DNA from 2 places in the Pseudomonas cremoricolorata genome. Region 2 is predicted to be linked to the other one. Evidence: predicted binding sites of a transcription regulator. Region 2 holds the regulator's gene; the other holds the start of a gene.
The links. The regulator sigma-54, encoded in region 2, starts transcription at its own class of promoters, with help from an activator protein. The targets are predictions, from matches to a motif close to ANTGGCATNNANNTTGCTNT.

Region 1 (9,733 bases), 2.3 Mb from region 2:
GCACCCAGCCATCGACCTGGAAGGTCTTGTCGGTACCGATCGACAGACCGCCTGTCACCGGACCTGCGGTCATGGCGTCTACATCCAACGAACCATCGGACTTGAACGGCAGGTTGTTGACCAGCGGCGTGGTGTTGGTCGGGTCGGTCGGGTTGCGGCCGTTGACCGTGGTGTACATGGTCCACGAGTTGCTGACCGTGTCACGCACGAAGTACTGATTCAGCTGGTGCAGGTTGCCTTGGCTGTCGTACAGCTCGGTGTTGAACGTATGGTTGTAGCTGTCGACGTCAGCCGGGTTGAACGGGGTGACCTTGGGCGCGGTGGCGGTGGAATTGAGGTTGAGGGTCTCGCTGATCTTCGAGGTCGGCTTGGGCGCCAGGTTCGAAGTGTCGATCTGCAGATCGGTCAGCGCACCACGCACCACCTTGCCCTCGGCATCGACAGGATAACCCTGCAGATTGGCACCAGAGGCATTGACGATCTTGCCGTCCTTGTCGCTGTAGAACGCGCCGGCGCGGGTGTAGATGCGCGAGCCGTTGTCGTCCATGGCGAAGAAGCCATTGCCGTCGATGGCAAGGTCCAGGCTCTTGCCAGTGCTGACGATGTTGCCCGAGCTGAACATCTGCGATACCGCGGCGGTACGCACGCCGCTGCCGACATCGGTGCGGCCGCTGGTGCCGCGTACCGAGGCCGAATACTGGTCGGCGAACTCGGCGCGCGAGGACTTGAAGCCGGTGGTCGCCACGTTGGCGATGTTGTTACCGGTGACGTTGAGGGCCTTGTTGGCTGCATACAGCCCGCTCAGTCCGATATTGAAAGACATTTACTCACTCCTGCCGACGTCGGTCGGCCCTCAGATTCCGATCACTTGGACTTTCGACAGGGGCACACTGCCCAGCCCTGCCAGGTTCAACATCATTTCGCTGCCGTTGACGCCGGTGGTAACGCTGTTGACCGTGGCTGGCAGGTTGGTGGTCATGGCGGTGGCGGTGCCCTTGATATCGGCCGTGGCCTTGAAGGTGTAGGCACCGGCTGGCGCCACTTCGCCCTTGGCATCGCGGCCATCCCACGTGAACTCGGCCAGCCCGCCGCTCTTGCTGCCCAGATCGAGGGTACGCACCAGGTCGCCCTGGCTGTTGTACACGCCCACCTTGACCGCCGTGCTCGAGGCGCTGAGGTTGACCGAGCCCTTCATGTCCTTGCTGGTATCGACGCTGGCGGTGTCGGTCTGCACCACCACGTTGCGCCCGACCAGCGACGACGCCTGCAAGGCGGTGGACGACTGGAAGCCCTGGAGAATGCTGTTCACCGAGCTGTTCAGGGTCTGCATGCTTTCCAGGCTGCTGAACTGCGCCAGCTGGGCGACGAACTCGCCGTTCTGCTGCGGATCGAGCGGGTTCTGGTTTTTCATCTGGGTCACCAGCAACTGCAGGAACGCGTCCTTGCCCAACGCGCTGCCGGCGGTGCCGCTGCTGGCGTTTGTGGAGGAGCGCTGCTGTTGCAGTGAGGTCAGGTAGCTTGAACCGTTGACGCTGTCTGTGCTGTTCATGGCGATATCCCGCTTACTGACCCAGGGTCAGGACTTTCTGCATCATGGTCTTGGCCGTGTTCATCAGCTCGGCGTTGGTCTGGAACGAGCGGCTGGCGGAAATCATGTCAGCCATTTCCTGCACCACGTTGACGTTGGGGTAGTAGACGTAGCCGTCCTTGTTCGCCGCCGGGTGGTTGGGCTCGTAGCGCGCCTGCAGATCGCTCTGGTCCTCGACGATGCCGGTGACCTGCACGCCGCGTCCGGCCTGGCCCTGGTCCTCGAACAACGATTGCCCGGCGCCGTTTTGCGCCTGCTCGAAGGTGGTGGCGAACACCGGGTGGCGGGCGCGGTAGGTCTGATCGATGCTCGAGGACACGGTTTCGGCGTTGGCGATGTTCGACGCCACGGTGTTGAGCCGGGTGTTCTGCGCGCTCATGCCGCTACCGGCGATATTGAAGACGTTGGCAAGGGACATGGTCACTCTCCGCGCAGGGCCGATACCAGCCCTTTGAATTTGCTGTTGAGCAGAGTGAAGCTGGCCTGGAAGTCCAGCGCGTTTTGCGCATAGTTGGACTGCTCCATCTGCGCATCGACGGTGTTCTGGTCAATCGACGGCTGGGTCGGAATGCGGTACATCAGCGCTTCGTCAGCGCCGCTCAGGCCCTCGGCTTCGATGTGCCTGCCGTTGGTGCGGGTCAGTGCCACGCGGCCGTTGTCCTGCTTCTGCGCCTCGGCTGCCAGCACTGCCGAGAAGTCAAGATCGCGGGCCTTGTAATTGGGCGTGTCGGCGTTGGTGATGTTGTTGGCCAACACCTCAGCCCGCTGGGCGCGAAAATTCATCGCCTGCTGGTGGATGCCGAGCGCCTTGTCGAAGTTGATGCTCATGTCGGGGAACCTGCGCAGGTTGACCGGAAATAGGTTGAGCGAAACTTAGCAAGCGCTGTGCCAAACCGGCAAAAGCCTTGCCGGCCGTGGGGTTGAATGGCTGAGCCGCAACTCTGCTCGCCAGAAAAGCGGCAAAACCCTGCCGCCGGGATGGCAGCAGGCGGCAAAAGCAGGTTGGCGCACGGGGCGCAGCAGAATTTTGACGGGGCGTCAGCAGGTGCTGGTCAGCCAAGGGGGCGCGGCCGCTGTCAAAGCCGCGGCCATGGGGCTCACTTGGCCTGGTAGATGATGCCTGGGCTGCACTGCACCATCTGATAGTGGTCCGGCAGGCCGTTGAGGGCCTCGGAAGCGCCGAGGAACAAATAACCGCCCGGCTTGAGGGTGCCGTGAATGCGCATGAGAATGTCTTTCTTCACCTGGGCCGAGAAGTAGATCAGCACGTTACGGCAGAACACCACATCGAACTTGCCCAGTGCGGCGTAGCTGTCGAGCAGGTTGAACGCACGAAACTCGACGCGGCTGCGAATCGCCGGCTTGACCGCGTAGCGACCGGCGCCCTTGCTGTCGAAATAGCGCTGCAAACGTTCAGGCGACAGGCCGCGGGCAATCGCCAGGCTGTCGTACTCGCCGGTGCGGCAGTTGTTGAGCATCAGCCCGGATAGATCGGTGGCAACGATCTGCGCCCCCATCTTCAACTGGCCAAGGTTGCTGCGCTCGAACTCATCGAGGGTCATCGACAACGAGTACGGCTCCTGCCCCGACGAGCAGGCCGCCGACCAGATGCGCAGACGCTGGCCCGGGTTGTTCTTGATGAACTCGGGAATCACCCGGTTCTTCATCACTTCGAAGGGATAGTTGTCACGAAACCACAGGGTTTCGTTGGTGGTCATGGCATCGACCACCTGCTCGCGCAGACCGCCGCGCGGCTGGGTCTGGATGCGCTGCACCAGCTCGCCGAGGGACTTGATGCCCTGCTGCTCCATCAGTTTGTTGAGGCGGCTGGAAACCAGGTACTGCTTGTTGTCACCCAACAGGATGCCACAGGCTTTTTCCAGGAAGACCCTGAACTGCTCGAAATCTGAAGTCGCCGTAGACACTGTTGCCGCCCCTCTCAAATCACAGGTGCCGGGAGCAGCGCCCCCGGACATTTCAATGTGTTGCCTTGATCCGATCGACCACGCGCTGGGCAAGGTCGTCCGGCTTGAACTTGGCAAGGAAGTCATCCGCACCGACTTTCTTGACCATCGCCTGGTTGAACACGCCGGACAGCGAAGTATGCAGGACGATGTGCAGTTTTTGCATGCGAGGATCGCTGCGAATGGCGGCGGTCAGGGTGTAGCCATCCATTTCCGGCATCTCGATGTCCGAGATCATCATCAGGAATTCTTCTTCCGGATGCTTGCCCTCATCGAGTAAGCCGTGCAGGTAATCCAGCGCCTGACGCCCGTCGTTGAGCGCCACCACTTCGACGCCTACGGTTTGCAGGCAACGGCTGACCTGCTTGCGTGCCACCGAAGAGTCATCGACGGTGAGCACCCGCAGCATGACCGCCTTGTCCTGCACCTCGGCATCGATCACGCCGGCCGACACCGATTCGGAGGTTGGCGCCACTTCGGCCAGCACCTTCTCGACGTCGATGATCTCGACCATCTTGTTATCCACCCGGGTCACCGCGGTCAGGTAGTGGTCGCGGCCCGTGCCACGGGGTGGCGGATGGATCTCCTCCCAGTTCATGTTGACGATGCGTTCTACCGAATGCACCAGAAAGCCTTGGGTCTTGGTGTTGTACTCGGTGATGATCACGAAGCTGTTGCTGATCTCTTCCTGAAGCCCCGGCAGGCCGGTGGCCATGGACAGATCGAGGATCGGAATGGTCGCCCCGCGAATGTTCGCCACACCGCGCACCACCGGGTGCGACTTGGGCAACACGGTCAGCGGCGGGCATTGCAGCACCTCGCGCACCTTGAACACGTTGATGCCGTACAGCTGCGCGCCGTTCAGACGGAACAGCAGCAGCTCAAGACGATTCTGCCCCACCAGCTGTGTGCGCTGATTGACCGAATCCATTACTCCCGCCATGCCAGACTCCTCTACCTTTCAGCCCTGACTACCAAGTCGGCACGGGCTTTGCTTTTTTGAGCGTCATGCACATGAAAACGACGATTTTCCGACGACTGACGCAACTGCTGAGCGCCCCACTGGCGGCTCTGTGCCTGCTGGCACCGGGCGCCAAGGCGCTGGCGCAGGCGTTTACCTCGCCTGAACAGCTTATCGGCGTGACGCAGGGATTTCTTGAGTTCGCCGTCGAGGATTATCTGGCCACCACGCAGACCCCGGGGCGGTATGAAATCGCAGTCAACCCGCTCGACCCACGCCTGCGCATGCCGCAGTGCAGCCAAGCGCTTGACGCCTCGCTGGAAAGTCCGGCGCAGCCGCTGGGCCGAGTGACGGTACGGGTGCGTTGCGCCGGCAGCGGACCCTGGACGGTATTCGTCCCGGCCACCGTGCGCCTGCACCGCGACGTGGTGGTGATGGTGCGCCCGCTCAAGCGCGAAAGCGTCATCGGCGCAGGCGACGTGGCGCTGCGCGAACGTGACGTCGGCACCCTCAAGCAGGGGTTCATCACTGAACTCGATCAGGCGGTGGGCATGAAGCTGCTGCGCCCGACCGTACTCGACCAGGTACTGACGCCGCAGCATCTGGAGCAGGCCGAACTGATTCGCAAGGGCGACCATGTGGTGATCGTCGCCCGCAGCGGCAGCCTCAGCGTGCGCATGCCCGGCGAGGCGCTGAGCAAGGGGGGGCTGGCCGAACAGATTCGCGTACGCAACCTCAATTCCAAGCGGGTCGTGAAGGCACGCGTGACCGCGCCCGGACAAGTGGAAGTCGCCATGTAGGACAAACGCTGGCAGGAACGTGGTGCTTTTCCTAAACTGTGCGGCACCGCACAGTACGTAGCCGTTGATCGAGGTCAACGCAGGAGTGCCTAAAGTTTTGCCTGGGATGGCCGAAAACAAGGCAAGCGTCCATATCCCCAGAGGTTTCCGATCATGGTCATCGACTTCAGTCGTTTGAATAACACACCCGCCCCGAGCGGCGGTGTGCGCGGCAATGCCGCTGCCGGCCCCGCTGAGAAAGCTGCGGGCGCCACCGATGCCAAGCCCGCCAGCGCCACCAGCAGTGGCGAGGCCGTGCACCTGAGCCCCGAGGCCCAGCAGTTGCAGAAAATCACTGACACCCTGCGCGAGCAGCCAGTGGTCGACAGCGCCCGCGTGGCGCAACTGAAGCAGGCCATCGCCGATGGCAGCTATCAGGTCGATGCCGGACGCGTCGCCAGCAAGATGCTCGATTTCGAAGCTCAGCGCTGAGTTCGGCGCGCTGGCCTTCACGGACGCCAACGTAATGAGTGAGCCATGCCCGACACCACCCTGCTGCACCTGATCGAACAGGACATCGCCCCGACCCAGGAGCTGCTCGAGTTGCTGCAAAGCGAAGCCGTGGCCCTGCATGGCCGCGACATGCCGCTGCTGGAGACGATCCTGGCGCGCAAGCAGTCGTTGATCGTGCTGCTCGAACAGCATGGCCGCAGCCGTGCGCAGTTGCTTGGCGAATTGGGTCTGTCGGCCGACCGCGAAGGCGTGCAGGCTCTGGCTGCTCGGTCGGCACAGGGTGAAGTGCTGATGCAGCGCCTCGACCTGCTCAGCCAACTGCTCGACACCTGCCACCAGGTCAACCAGACCAACGGCCGGATCATCCAGGTGCAGCAACACGTCACCTCCAATCAGCTGCGCATCATCATGGGCGGCGAATCCCCTTCCCTGTACGACAGCCGCGGCGGCACCTCGCCAATGGCGCGACACCGGGCACTGAGCCAGGTGTAATCAGCCCCTATCAAGCCGCGCAGCATGCTGGCAAAATGCCGCAACCTGGATGTGTAGCTTTTTGCCTGGAGATTGTTTCCCCGTGTTCAATGACGCCGATGCTCCTCAGCCGCCGAAGGTGCTGACCACTCCCCTGGAGATCACCGCCAACCTTCGCCAACTGCTGGACAGCCACGATCCGCTGATTCTGACCTTCCCCGAACGTAGCCAGCGTTTCCAGAGCTATGTGGTCAAGGTCGACAAGGACAGCGACCTGCTGGCGCTCGACGAATTGATGCCGCGCGATGGCGAACGCTTCATCGAAAGCGGCGAGCCGTTCCGTATCGAAGGCTTCCACGATGGCGTACGCGTGGCCTGGGAATGCAATCATCCGCTGACCATCACCGAAATCGACGGCCACCGCTGCTACCGCGGCCCGCTGCCGAGCGAAGTGACCTACCACCAGCGACGCAATGCATTTCGCGCAGCGCTGAAACTGTCGCAACTGGTCGACATCGTGGTCGACGGCAGCCACCTCGAGGGTGACGGCCCGCTGCGCGGCAAGCTACTGGACATCTCCGCCACCGGCTGCAAATTGCGCTTCGACAGCGATGTGGAAAGCCGCCTGCAACTGGGCCAGGTGTACGAGCGCTTCAAGGCCGCCACCCCGCTGGGCCTTGCCGATGTGATGGTCGAGCTGCGTCACCTGCATTTCGAAGAACGCATCAACACCACCTTTGCCGGGGTGCGTTTCCACAACCTCAACGGCCCCTCGCAGCGCCGGGTGGAAAGCTTCGTCTATCAGTTGCAGCGTGAAGCGCGCCGCTTCGACAAGGATGATTACTGAGTCGGCCATCCAGGGCCAAGGCCCCTTCTAGCTCCAAGCTCCAAGCTGCTAACTCATAACTTGCAGCTTGCAGCTCATCGCTTTCAACTTAAAACGAGATTAATTGTCATTTGCGGTTGATTTTCATGTAGATTCCGCCCCAACGGATTTCACCATGATCAAGGAGACCACCCGCAATGCGTCTGTCCATCCGCCCTTCCATGACCCTCACCCTAGGCCTGTGGGCCTCGGTGTGCAGCCCGCTGTCCCTCGCGCAGGAAAGCAAGGACGCGAAAGAGGAATCCGAACAGCAGGTCCTGGAACTGGACGCCACCGATGTCTATGCCAACAGCCTGGGCAAGACCACCGAGAACAGTGGTTCCTATACCACTGGCAGCATGAGCGCCGCCACGCGCCTGAACCTATCGATCAAGGAAACGCCGCAGTCGGTGTCGGTGTTGTCACGCCAGCAGCTCGATGACTTTCGCTTGAACACCTTGTCCGAAGCCATGGCCCACGTCACCGGGGTCACCGTGCAGCGCAACGACTCCGAGCGGCCCGCGTATTACTCGCGCGGTTATGCGATCAACAACTTCCAGATCGATGGCATGCTCAACACCTTCTCGGGGCTCAAGTCAGATTCGGACACCATTATCTACGACCGCATCGAAGTGGTCCGCGGCGCCACTGGCCTGACCACCGGCGCCGGTGACCCCTCCGGCACCATCGCCATGGTGCGCAAGCGCCCAACCCATCAGTTGGCGGTGAGCAGCGGCGTGAGTGCCGGCAGCTACGACAACTACTACAGCTACCTGGATGTCGGTGGCCCGCTGGGCTGGGACGGACGCCTGCGCGGCCGCACGGTGCTGGCCTACCGCGACAACAAATCATTCATGGACAACTACGCCAACCAGCGCGAAGTGGCCTATGGCGTGCTGGAAGCCGACCTTACCGACAGCACCGTGCTGGCGGTGGGCTACGACTACCAGAACAAGCACGTACAGGGCAGCACCTGGGGCACCGTGCCGTACTGGAATGCCGACGGCAGCAAAGCCAAGCTGCCGCGCTCGACCAGCATGACCACGCCGTGGTCGTCCTGGCCGCTGAAGGACCAGACCTTCTTCGCCACCCTCGACCAACGCCTGGGCAACGACTGGCTGATGAAGGTGGCCTACACCCATCGCCAGACCGACACCGACGGCAAGGTCTACTACGGCGGCAACGGCTTCCCCGAGGCCGACCGCAGCGGCATGAAAGCGTGGTACCAGCACTTCAGCGGCGAAGAAAAAATGGACGCCCTGGATTTCAACCTCGCAGGCCCCTTCCAACTGCTGGGCCGCAGTCACGACTTCATGGTCGGCTATGGCGAATCGGAGCGGCGCAACAGCGACCCGTACTACATCGGCCTGCCCGTGCCGGACGGCTACGATGAAATCCCCGACTGGAAGTACATGGGCTCGATTCCCAAGTTCTACGACCTCTCCACCGGTCTGGATCGCAGCCGCTCGTACACCCGGCAGAAGGCCGGCTACATCGCCACTCGCCTCAACCCCACCGACCGCCTGCACCTGGTGCTGGGCAGCCGCTATGGCAGTTGGCAAACCCAGCGGCGCAGCTGGAACTACGATGCCAACCTGGTCGGCACCGAGCAGCCGAAAAGCCAGCAGACGCAGAACGATCAGTGGACGCCCTACGCCGGACTGCTCTACGACCTGACCGATGAATTCACCGCGTATGTCAGCTATGCCGACATCTTCAACCCGCAGAACGTGGTCGACGTCAACAAGCAGTACCTGGAGCCCATCGTCGGCAAGGTCTACGAGCTCGGCCTCAAGGGCAGCCTGCTCGATGAGCGCCTCAACCTCAGCACCGCAGTGTTTCGCAGCAAGCAGGACAACGTCGCCGAGGTGGACGACTCGGTGCCGCCGAACGGCAACGAGGTCTACTACAAGAGCGGCGGCAAGGGCATCGTCGTGCAGGGCTTCGAAGCGGAGGTGGCCGGTGAGGTGATGACCGATTGGCAGATGAGCCTGGGCTACAGCTACACCCACGCCCAGACCGCAGACAAGAAACGCAAGAGCACCGAACAACCGCTGAACCTGGTGCGCTTCTCCAGCACCTACAAGATCGATCCGGCGCTGACCGTGGGCGCCAGCGTCGACTGGGAAAGCGACAAGTTCCGCATGGCCAGACGCCCGGTCGGGCGCAACAGTGAAGGCATCATCACCACCCCCGACAAGATCAGCCAGAAGGCCTTCGCCGTGGTCGGCCTGATGGCCCGCTACCAGATCGACGAACACCTGGCGGCGTCGCTCAACGTGAAGAACCTGTTCGATGAGCACTACTACAACAACGTCGGCTTCTACAACGGCGTCTACCACGGCGAACCACGGACCATGATGGTGAGCCTGGACTGGAAGTTGTGAGGCCCATGGCGTAGATCGGCGTGAACGCCATTCGCGGCTGAATCCGCCCCTACGCAAACCCCGTGTAGGAGCGGCTTCAGCCGCGATGGCCGGCACCGCCGGCCCCATGCAGGCAACCGAGCAGCGTGGATTCGATCACCGCTCCGGCACGCTCCGGTCAGCGCGATGACTCAACTGCGCGAAACCTGCTCATCCCCCGCCTGCT
Region 2 (9,733 bases):
CATTGCGCGACAGGCTCGGCAGATTCTGCCCACCGACCCACACTTCACCTGCCGAAGGGCGCAACTGCGCGCCCATCAGACGCAGCAACGTGGTCTTGCCGCAGCCGGACGGCCCCATGATGCCGGTGACTTTGCCACGAGGAATACGTATGTCGACGTCGTTGAAAATACTGCGCGAACCGCGCTTGAAGGACAGACCCTTCAACTCGACCGCGTAGGCGCTATCCCCACTCATCTAGACTCCTTGCGATACAGCCTCGTCTTCATGGACGCACGCCTTCAGGTGGAAGACACACGCATCCCTGGCGGGCCGGATAGCCGCGAACTATACCACTGCTGGGAGGCCCATCCCAAGGCTATCGCCGGTGTCATTCAGGCCATAGACAGCTTTATAAAGTTTCATGCTGACGATCAAAGGTGAGGGTTTCGTGCATTGCAGCTATAATCGCCGCCTTTCCCGCGAACTCTATTTTCGACCATGAGCAGAACCCTCGAGCTTGTCCAATCCGCCCAGCGCACCTTGCGCCTGGAGCTCGAAGCCGTACAGGGCCTCGAGGCCCGCATCGACGCACGTTTCGTGCGAGCCTGCGAGCTGATCCTGGCCAGCAAGGGCCGCGTCATCGTCCTGGGCATGGGCAAGTCAGGGCATATCGGCAACAAGATCGCCGCCACCCTGGCCAGTACCGGCACTCCGGCGTTCTTCGTTCATCCGGCCGAAGCCAGTCACGGCGACATGGGCATGATCACCCGCGAAGACGTGATCCTGGCCCTGTCCAATTCGGGCACCACGGCCGAGATCCTGACCCTGCTGCCCCTGGTCAAACGTCTGGGCATCCCGCTCATCAGCCTTACCGGCAACCCCGATTCGATCCTGGCCCAGGCCGCCGAGGCCAACCTCGACGCGCGGGTCGAGCACGAAGCTTGCCCGCTCAATCTCGCGCCCACCTCCTCGACCACCGCCGCGTTGGTACTTGGCGACGCCCTGGCCATTGCCCTGCTCGAAGCACGCGGCTTCACCGCCGAAGATTTCGCGTTCTCGCATCCAGGCGGTGCGCTGGGTCGGCGCCTGCTACTGAAAGTCGAGGATGTCATGCATGCCGATGCCAGGCTGCCCCATGTGCAACGCGGCACCCTGCTCAAGGACGCCCTGTTCGAAATGTCGCGCAAGGGCCTGGGCATGACCGTGGTGCTCGAGGCCGACGGAGCCCTGGCCGGGGTGTTCACCGATGGTGACCTGCGGCGGGCCCTGGATCGCAGCATCGATGTTCACACCACGCCCATCGAGCAGGTGATGACCGTGCACGGCAAGACCGTGCAGGCCCAGGCCCTGGCCGCCGAAGCCCTGAAACTCATGGAGCAGCACAAGATCAACGCCCTGGTGGTGACGGACGGCAGTGGCCGCCCGATCGGCGCGCTGAACATGCACGACCTGTTGCGCGCGGGGGTGATGTAATGTCCCACCCATCGCAATCGCCGGTTCGCAGCCCGCAGGAACTGAACCTCGCTACCTGTCGCTGGCTCCAACGCCCTGAGCCCAGGCACGACGTGGCGCCTTGCGCGCCCTCCACGCGGCCCGGTGCCCCCGGATTCGCCAACGCCCACTACCTGTAGAGCCGCACATGCTTAGCAAAAAAGCCAGAAACATTGCGCTGTTCAGCGTGATAGCCGTCTTGTTCGCCGCGGTCGGCTACTGGAACGTCAGCCCGGAAAGCTTTCTCGACGACAAGCCAGTCGCGCAGGTCGATGAGAACGCCATCGACTACTATGCAATCAACGCCCACAGCGTGCAGTTCCTGCCCGACGGCAAACGCCAGTACGAAATGACTGCCGACAGGATCGAACACGTCAAGGTCAGCGAAATGACCCTGGTCAGCAAACCTGACCTGCAGATGTACCGAGGCACGACGTTTCCATGGCATGTGCAAAGCGAACGGGCCGAGGTCAATCCCGATGGCACCGAGGTGGAACTGATAGACTCGGTGCGTATTTCGCGCACCGATGAACAGAACCGCAATACCCTGATCACCAGTACCCGCATGACCGTGTTCCCGCAGAAGCAATATGCGCAGACCGAGCAAGCCGTTAGAATCGACGGCGCCGGTGGGACGACTACGGGTAAAGGAATGAAAGCGTACCTGAAAGACGGCAGGATGGACCTGCTGTCCAACGTAAGAGGACAGTATGAGGCTCGTTAAAACCCTCCCCTTTTTGCTCAGCCTGAGCGCAGCACTGGGAAGCGCGAGCGCTTGGGCCCTGCCGACCGACCGTGACAAGCCGATCCGCATCCAGGCCGACAACGCCCATTTGGATGACAAACAAGGCGTCGCCACCTATACCGGCGATGTGATCATCACCCAAGGTTCGATGATGATCAAAGGCAACACCGTCACCATCACCCGTGCCCAGTCCGGCGACATCGACGTCGTGACCTCGGTGGGCAACCTGGCGTACTTCGAACAGCAGCAGAACGCCGCCAAGCCCGACAAGATGAAAGGCTGGGCCGTGACCATCCAGTACCAGGCGCAGAAAGACCTGGTGGTGCTCACCGACCGCGCCAAGGTCGAGAACGAAGGCAACACCACCGAGGGCGAGAAGATCGTCTACAACACCAAGTCGCAGATCGCCACCGCAGGCCGCGGCGGCAAGGTCACTGCGCCGCGTCAGCGGATCGACATGGTCATTCAGCCGAAGAAGAAGGCCGAGTAAATGGCGACTCTCAAAGCTCAGCACCTGGCCAAGAGCTATAAAGGCCGGCAAGTGGTGCGCGATGTCAGCCTGTCGATCGACAGCGGGCAGATCGTCGGTCTGCTCGGCCCCAACGGGGCGGGCAAGACCACCTGTTTCTACATGATCGTCGGCCTGGTCCAGGCGGACCAGGGTCGCGTCCTGATCGACAGCCTCGACGTCAGCCATCAGCCCATGCATGGCCGCGCCCGCGCAGGCATCGGCTACCTGCCACAGGAAGCCTCGATCTTCCGCAAGCTGTCGGTGGCCGACAACATCATGGCGATCCTCGAGACGCGCAAGGAGCTGGATGCGGAAGGTCGTCGGCAAGAGCTCGAGAGCCTGTTGCAGGAATTCCACATCAGCCATATTCGCGACAACCTTGGCATGAGCCTGTCCGGCGGTGAACGCCGTCGCGTTGAAATCGCCCGAGCACTGGCGACTGCGCCCAAGTTCATCCTGCTCGATGAACCCTTCGCCGGGGTTGACCCGATTTCCGTGGGTGATATCAAGCAGATCATTCATCACCTTAAGGCCAAGGGCATTGGCGTGCTGATCACCGACCACAACGTGCGCGAGACGCTCGACATCTGCGAAACGGCCTATATCGTCAATGATGGTCAACTGATCGCGGAAGGTGATTCGGACACGATTTTGGCCAACGATCTGGTCAAGGAGGTCTACCTGGGCCACGAGTTCCGACTCTGAGCTCAGATGGCAAGGCCCGAAGCCGGGTGTCAAGGGCCTGAATGCGGCTTTAATTGCCATGGCGCTCTAGGCAAATGCGCGCGTTTCAGGCATACAACTTGCTAGACTCGGCGCCGCGGCGCCTTCGTGTAGTGGATGGCGCTTGTGCGCCGGCGAACAAGGTATTTAGCCCCAGCCATGAAACCATCGCTCGTCCTAAAAATGGGCCAGCAACTGACGATGACCCCGCAGTTGCAACAGGCCATCCGTCTGCTTCAGCTTTCTACTCTGGACCTGCAGCAGGAAATTCAGGAAGCCCTGGAATCCAACCCGATGCTCGAGCGCCAGGAAGAAGGCGACGACTTCGACAGCAACGACCCGATGGCCGACAACGCCGAACACAAGCCGGCCGCCGAGACGCAAGACACCTCCTTCCAGGAAACCACCGCGCCCAACGAGAACCTCGAAGACGGCGAGTGGAGCGAGCGAATTCCCAACGAGCTGCCAGTGGACACGGCCTGGGAGGACATCTACCAGACCAGCGCCAGCAGCCTGCCCAGCAGCGACGATGACGAGTGGGACTTCACCACCCGCACCTCCACCGGTGAGAGCCTGCAGAGCCATCTGCTCTGGCAGCTCAATCTGGCACCGATGTCGGACGTCGACCGCATGATCGCCGTGACCCTCATCGACAGCATCAATCCCCAGGGCTATCTGGAAGACAGCCTCGACGAAATCTGCGCAGGCTTCGACCCCGAACTGGATATCGAACTCGATGAAGTCGAAGCGGTTCTGCATCGCATCCAGCAGTTCGAACCGGCCGGTATCGCGGCGCGCAGCCTGAGCGAATGCCTGCTGCTGCAACTGCGCCAGTTGCCCGCTCGCACGCCGTGGATGAGTGAGGCGCAGCGCCTGGTCAGCGATTACATCGACCTGCTCGGCAGCCGCGACTACAGCCAGTTGATGCGGCGCATGAAGCTCAAGGAAGACGAACTGCGTCAGGTCATCGAGCTGGTGCAGAGCCTCAACCCGCGTCCCGGCTCGCAGATCGAGTCGAGCGAGCCCGAGTATGTGGTGCCCGACGTCATCGTGCGCAAGCACAACGAGCGCTGGCTGGTCGAGCTGAACCAGGAAGCGGTGCCGCGCCTGCGGGTCAATGCACAGTACGCCGGTTTCGTCCGTCGCGCCGACACCAGCGCCGACAACACCTTCATGCGCAACCAGTTGCAGGAAGCGCGCTGGTTCATCAAGAGCCTGCAAAGCCGTAATGAAACCCTGATGAAGGTCGCCACCCAGATCGTCGAGCACCAGCGCGGTTTCCTCGATCAGGGCGACGAGGCGATGAAGCCATTGGTGCTGCACGACATCGCCGAAGCGGTAGGCATGCACGAGTCGACCATTTCCCGGGTGACCACGCAGAAATACATGCATACGCCGCGGGGTATCTACGAGCTCAAGTACTTTTTCTCCAGCCACGTCAGCACCGCCGAAGGGGGCGAATGCTCGTCCACGGCGATCCGCGCGATCATCAAGAAACTGGTCGCTGCGGAAAATCAGAAAAAGCCATTGAGTGACAGCAAGATCGCTGGTTTACTGGAAGCACAAGGCATCCAGGTCGCTCGTCGCACCGTCGCCAAATACCGCGAATCTCTGGGCATTGCCCCCTCGAGCGAGCGAAAGCGACTGATGTAGCGGCTGGATGTGCCAACGCGTTCCAGTGGCAGGTGCAACACCTGCCACTTTCTGCACCGGCAATGAAGGAGAAGCTGTATGCAAGTCAACATCAGTGGACACCATGTAGAAGTCACCCCACCGCTGCGCGAGTATGTCGAACAGAAGCTCAAACGTCTGGAGGGTCACTTCGACAAGATCACCAACGTGCAGGTCATCATGAAGGTCGAGAAACTGCAGCAGAAGGTCGAGGCGACCTTGCAGATTCCAGGTGGTGAGGTGGTTGCCAATGCTGAACACGAAGACATGTACGCAGCGATCGACGCCCTGGCCGACAAGCTCGACCGCCAACTGAAAAAACACAAGGAAAAACAGCAAAGCCTGCTGCAAGGCGCAGCGGCCCGCTGACCTCTCTCATCCATGATCCGACTTGAAACCATCCTGACCCCCGGCCGTTCCCTCGCGAACGCGCCGGGCGGCAGTAAGAAGCGCGCCCTGGAAAAGGTCGCCACGGTCATTGCCGAACAGGTTCCAGAATTGGAGATGCAAGACATCTTCGAAAAACTGGTGGCCCGTGAAAAACTCGGTTCCACCGGTTTTGGCAACGGCATCGCCATCCCCCATTGTCGCCTCCCCGGCTGCAGCGTGCCGGTGAGTGCATTGCTGCACCTCGATTCGCCCATCGATTACGACGCCATCGATGGCGCACCGGTCGACCTGTTGTTCGTGCTGCTGGTCCCGGAAGCCGCCACGGATGCCCACCTCGAACTGCTACGCCAGATAGCCAGCATGCTCGATCGCAAGGAAGTGCGCGAACGTCTGCGTGCCGCCAATAGCAATGAGGCCCTGTACCAGGTCGTCCTGGATGTGCAGAACGAGGCCTGAGCATGCGTCTGATCATCGTCAGCGGCCGCTCCGGCTCCGGTAAAAGCACCGCGCTGAACGTGCTCGAAGACCACGGCTATTACTGCATCGACAACCTGCCTGCCGGGTTGTTGCCGCAATTGGCCGAGAAGATCCTGCTCAATACCGAACTGCAACAGCCGAAAGTCGCCGTGTCCATCGATGCCCGCAACTTGCCAGGGCATCTTTCGCGCTTCCCTGCCCTGCTCGAAGAAGCCCGCTCACGGCACATCCAATGTGACGTGCTGTATCTGGACGCTGACGAAGACACCCTGCTCAAACGCTTTTCCGAAACCCGTCGACGCCACCCGCTGACCAACGCCAACCGCTCGCTGGCCGAAGCCATCCGCGACGAAAGCGGCCTGCTCGGCCCCATCGCCGACCTGGCTGACCTGAAAATCGACACTAGCCGTCTCAATCTCTACCAACTGCGCGACTCACTCAAGCTGCGCCTGCTCAACCAGCCCGAGCCCGGCACTGCATTTCTGGTCGAGTCGTTCGGCTTCAAACGCGGCATGCCGGTGGATGCCGACCTGGTGTTCGATGTGCGCTGCTTGCCAAACCCCTACTGGAAGGCCGAGTTGCGCAACCATTCTGGCCTCGAGCAGCCGGTGATCGATTACTTGGCCGCGCAGCCCGACGTCGAAGAAATGTTCCAGGACATTTCCGCCTATCTCATCAAGTGGTTGCCACGCTTCGCCGCCAGCAACCGCGCCTACGTCACCATCGCCATTGGCTGTACCGGCGGCCACCATCGTTCGGTGTACCTCACCGAGCGGCTCGGCCAGTTCCTGCAGCAATCCCTGAAAAACGTCCAGGTCCGCCACCGCGACCTCTAGCCCACAGGATCCACCCTACGATGCCCGCCCGTGAAATCACCATCATCAACAAGCTGGGTCTGCATGCCAGGGCGGCCGCCAAGTTCGTCGGCGTGGCCGGGCGGTTTCCTTGTCAGGTCAGGGTCGGTCGAGCGCCAGACAAGCTGGTCGATGGCAAGAGCATCATGGCAGTGATGATGCTGGCGGCGGGCAAAGGCACCCAGGTACACCTCGACACCGAAGGTGAGCAGGCCGATGACGCCCTGCAGGCATTGGTCGAGCTGATCGACAACAAGTTCGACGAAGGCGAGTAAGGCGACTTCGTCGATCATGTTCAGGACATTGCGGTGTCCATCACCATCATCAGACAAAAGCCGATGCACAATCCAAGACTGGCCAGGCGGTGATGGCCGTTGCTGCGCGATTCAGGAATGATTTCCTGGGTCACCACCAGCAACATCGCCCCCGCCGCGCAGGCCAGTCCCAGCGGCAGTAGCAGCTCAGCGACGTTCACCAGCCAGGCACACAGCACGGCGGCGACCGGCTCGACCAACCCGGACGCGGCGCCGATGGCGAAGGCCTTGAAGCGCGACATCCCCGCCCCTGCCAACACCAGCGCAATCACCAGTCCCTCTGGCACATCCTGCAAGGCGATGCCCATGGCCAGGCTGTCGGCGTCCGGCATGCCACCGCCTGCAGAAACGCCAATGGCCATGCCCTCCGGCACGTTGTGCGCGATGATGGCGATCACGAACAGCCAGATCCGCGCGGCGATCACCGGCTCATCACCGTGGCCGACCAGCGCTTCAGGCGAGGCGCCGGAGACCTTGAGGTCGACCAGGAACAGGCACAGCGCGCCACCCAGCAGACCGGCGCTGACCAACGCACCGGCGCCCCATGGACTGTAACCAATGGCCTGCGCGGCACCGAGCCCCGGGATGATCAATGAGAAGGCGGTGGCCGCCAGCATTACCCCGGCCCCGAAGCCAAGCAGCGTATCGGCAACGGCTACCGGCATGTTGCGGATCACCAGCACCGGTACTGCACCCAGGGCCGTGCCCAGCGCACATAACGCGCCCCCTTCCAGGGCGCGCATCATGCGTGGCTCGAGGTCGAGCCAGGCAATGCCGCGTGCCAGCAACAACGCTGTACCCACCAGCACCAGCAACGTACCCAGCGCCTGCCTGAACAGGCGCACGCTGCTGACCGACATTACCTGTGAGCGCATAGGCAATCAGCTCACTTGGTCGCTTCGAGGTAGCGACGTTCGACTTCTGCCCAGTCGATGACGTTGTAGAAGGCACCGATGTATTCCGGCCGACGATTCTGGTACTTGAGGTAGTAGGCGTGTTCCCAGACGTCCAGTCCGAGAATCGGCGTGTTGCCGTGCATCAACGGACTGTCCTGGTTGCCGCTGCTCTCGACGACCAGTTTTTTCTCCGGTGTGACACTGAGCCAGGCCCAACCGCTGCCGAAACGCGTCAGTGCAGCTTTTGTGAAGGCTTCCTTGAAGGCTTCGAAGCCCCCCAGTTGCTGGTCGATGGCCGCAGCCGACTGACCCTGCGGAGCGCCACCAGCATTGGGCGACATGACCTTCCAGAACAGGCTGTGGTTGGCATGACCACCGCCATGGTTGGTCACCGGGCCTTGCAGGTGTTGCGGCAGTTGCTTGACCGCACCGACCAGTTTTTCCACCGGCCAGTCAGCCCATTCGGTGTTTTCGACCGCGGCGTTGAGGCCGTTGACGTAGGTCTGGTGGTGCTTGGTGTGGTGGATTTCCATGGTCTGCGCATCGATGTGCGGTTCCAGGGCATCGTAGGCGTAGGGCAATGCAGGCAAGGTATGGGACATTTCAATGAATTCCGTAGGCAGGGTGTGCGGAGGTCACGTCGAGCTGCGCTGCCAGTTCGCTGGCTGCAGCGGCGTTGCGATTGAGCAGCCGCTCGGTACGCGGGTATTGGCCATATTCGGCGATGAAATTCAGCAGTTCGGTGTAGGTCCGCGCGCTGTGGCGCAGCGCCGCTTCGCGCAATGCTTGTGGCAAGCGCGCTTCCTGACTGGCCTGGAGCAGGCGTTGGTGTGCCGAACACAGGTAGTCGGCGCTTTCATGGGGCTGATTGAGCCGCAGGTGAAGGTCGGCCAGATTGTGGTGAGCGATGACGAACACCGCCACCGCCTCGTCGACGTCATGCCAGCGCTCGAACAGCACCTGGGCCAGCGCCAACGCCTGGAGGTAGTGTTCCCGGGCATCGACCAGCTCGCCCTGTTCGAACAGGTGGTTGGCCAGTTGCGTGGTACGTTTCCAGTGCTGCATGACGATCTCCTCGATGTGAGGCGGCTCAGATGCCGCCGGCCGTCAGTTTTTCCGGGTCCAACAGGGTTTCCAGCTGGTCGCGCGACAGGTCGGTGTGCTCAAGCGCCACCTCGATGATCGGCCTGCCCTGCTTGTAGGCGGTCTTGGCGATCTCGGCAGCCTTCAGGTAGCCGATGATGGGGTTCAGCGCGGTGACCAGAATCGGGTTGCGCGACAGCGCTTCCTTCAGCTTGGCGTCGTTGACCTTGAAGCTGGCGACGGCCTTGTCGGCCAGCAGGCGGCTGACATTGGCCATCAGTTCGATGCTCTCCAGCAGGTTGCGGGCGATCACCGGCAGCATCACGTTCAACTCGAAGTTGCCCGACTGACCGGCGATGGCGATGGTCGCGTCATTGCCGATCACCTGAGCGGCGACCATGGCGGTCGCTTCCGGAATCACCGGATTGACCTTGCCCGGCATGATCGAGGACCCCGGCTGCAACGCCTCCAGTTCGATTTCGCCAAGCCCGGCCAGCGGACCCGAGTTCATCCAGCGCAGGTCGTTGGCGATCTTGGTCAACGCCACGGCGGCGGTCTTCAGTTGCCCGGACAGCGCCACGGCGGTGTCCTGCGAGCC

Region 1: flgB (flagellar basal body rod protein FlgB) is a predicted target of sigma-54. The motif match lies at 2,462-2,481, and genes of this name have one in related genera.

The regions. Positions count from the first base shown of each region.
Region 1 covers NZ_CP009455.1:2,782,555-2,792,287, reverse strand. The annotation lists gene flgE (flagellar hook protein FlgE) at 1-823, opposite strand, end outside; gene LK03_RS12330 (flagellar hook assembly protein FlgD) at 854-1,549, opposite strand; gene flgC (flagellar basal body rod protein FlgC) at 1,563-2,006, opposite strand; gene flgB (flagellar basal body rod protein FlgB) at 2,009-2,416, opposite strand; gene cheR (protein-glutamate O-methyltransferase CheR) at 2,686-3,513, opposite strand; gene LK03_RS12310 (chemotaxis protein CheV) at 3,566-4,495, opposite strand; gene flgA (flagellar basal body P-ring formation chaperone FlgA) at 4,561-5,313, shown strand; gene flgM (flagellar biosynthesis anti-sigma factor FlgM) at 5,467-5,784, shown strand; gene LK03_RS12295 (flagella synthesis protein FlgN) at 5,830-6,297, shown strand; gene LK03_RS12290 (flagellar brake protein) at 6,347-7,123, shown strand; gene LK03_RS12285 (TonB-dependent siderophore receptor) at 7,300-9,528, shown strand; gene LK03_RS12280 (MFS transporter) at 9,699-9,733, opposite strand, start outside.
Region 2 covers NZ_CP009455.1:348,716-358,448, forward strand. The annotation lists gene LK03_RS01570 (ATP-binding cassette domain-containing protein) at 1-235, opposite strand, end outside; gene LK03_RS01575 (KpsF/GutQ family sugar-phosphate isomerase) at 479-1,453, shown strand; gene lptC (LPS export ABC transporter periplasmic protein LptC) at 1,620-2,195, shown strand; gene lptA (lipopolysaccharide transport periplasmic protein LptA) at 2,182-2,706, shown strand; gene lptB (LPS export ABC transporter ATP-binding protein) at 2,707-3,432, shown strand; gene LK03_RS01595 (RNA polymerase factor sigma-54) at 3,610-5,103, shown strand; gene hpf (ribosome hibernation-promoting factor, HPF/YfiA family) at 5,182-5,490, shown strand; gene ptsN (PTS IIA-like nitrogen regulatory protein PtsN) at 5,503-5,967, shown strand; gene rapZ (RNase adapter RapZ) at 5,970-6,824, shown strand; gene LK03_RS01615 (HPr family phosphocarrier protein) at 6,845-7,117, shown strand; gene LK03_RS01620 (ZIP family metal transporter) at 7,138-8,031, opposite strand; gene LK03_RS01625 (superoxide dismutase) at 8,043-8,654, opposite strand; gene LK03_RS01630 (DUF2753 family protein) at 8,656-9,117, opposite strand; gene LK03_RS01635 (class II fumarate hydratase) at 9,143-9,733, opposite strand, start outside.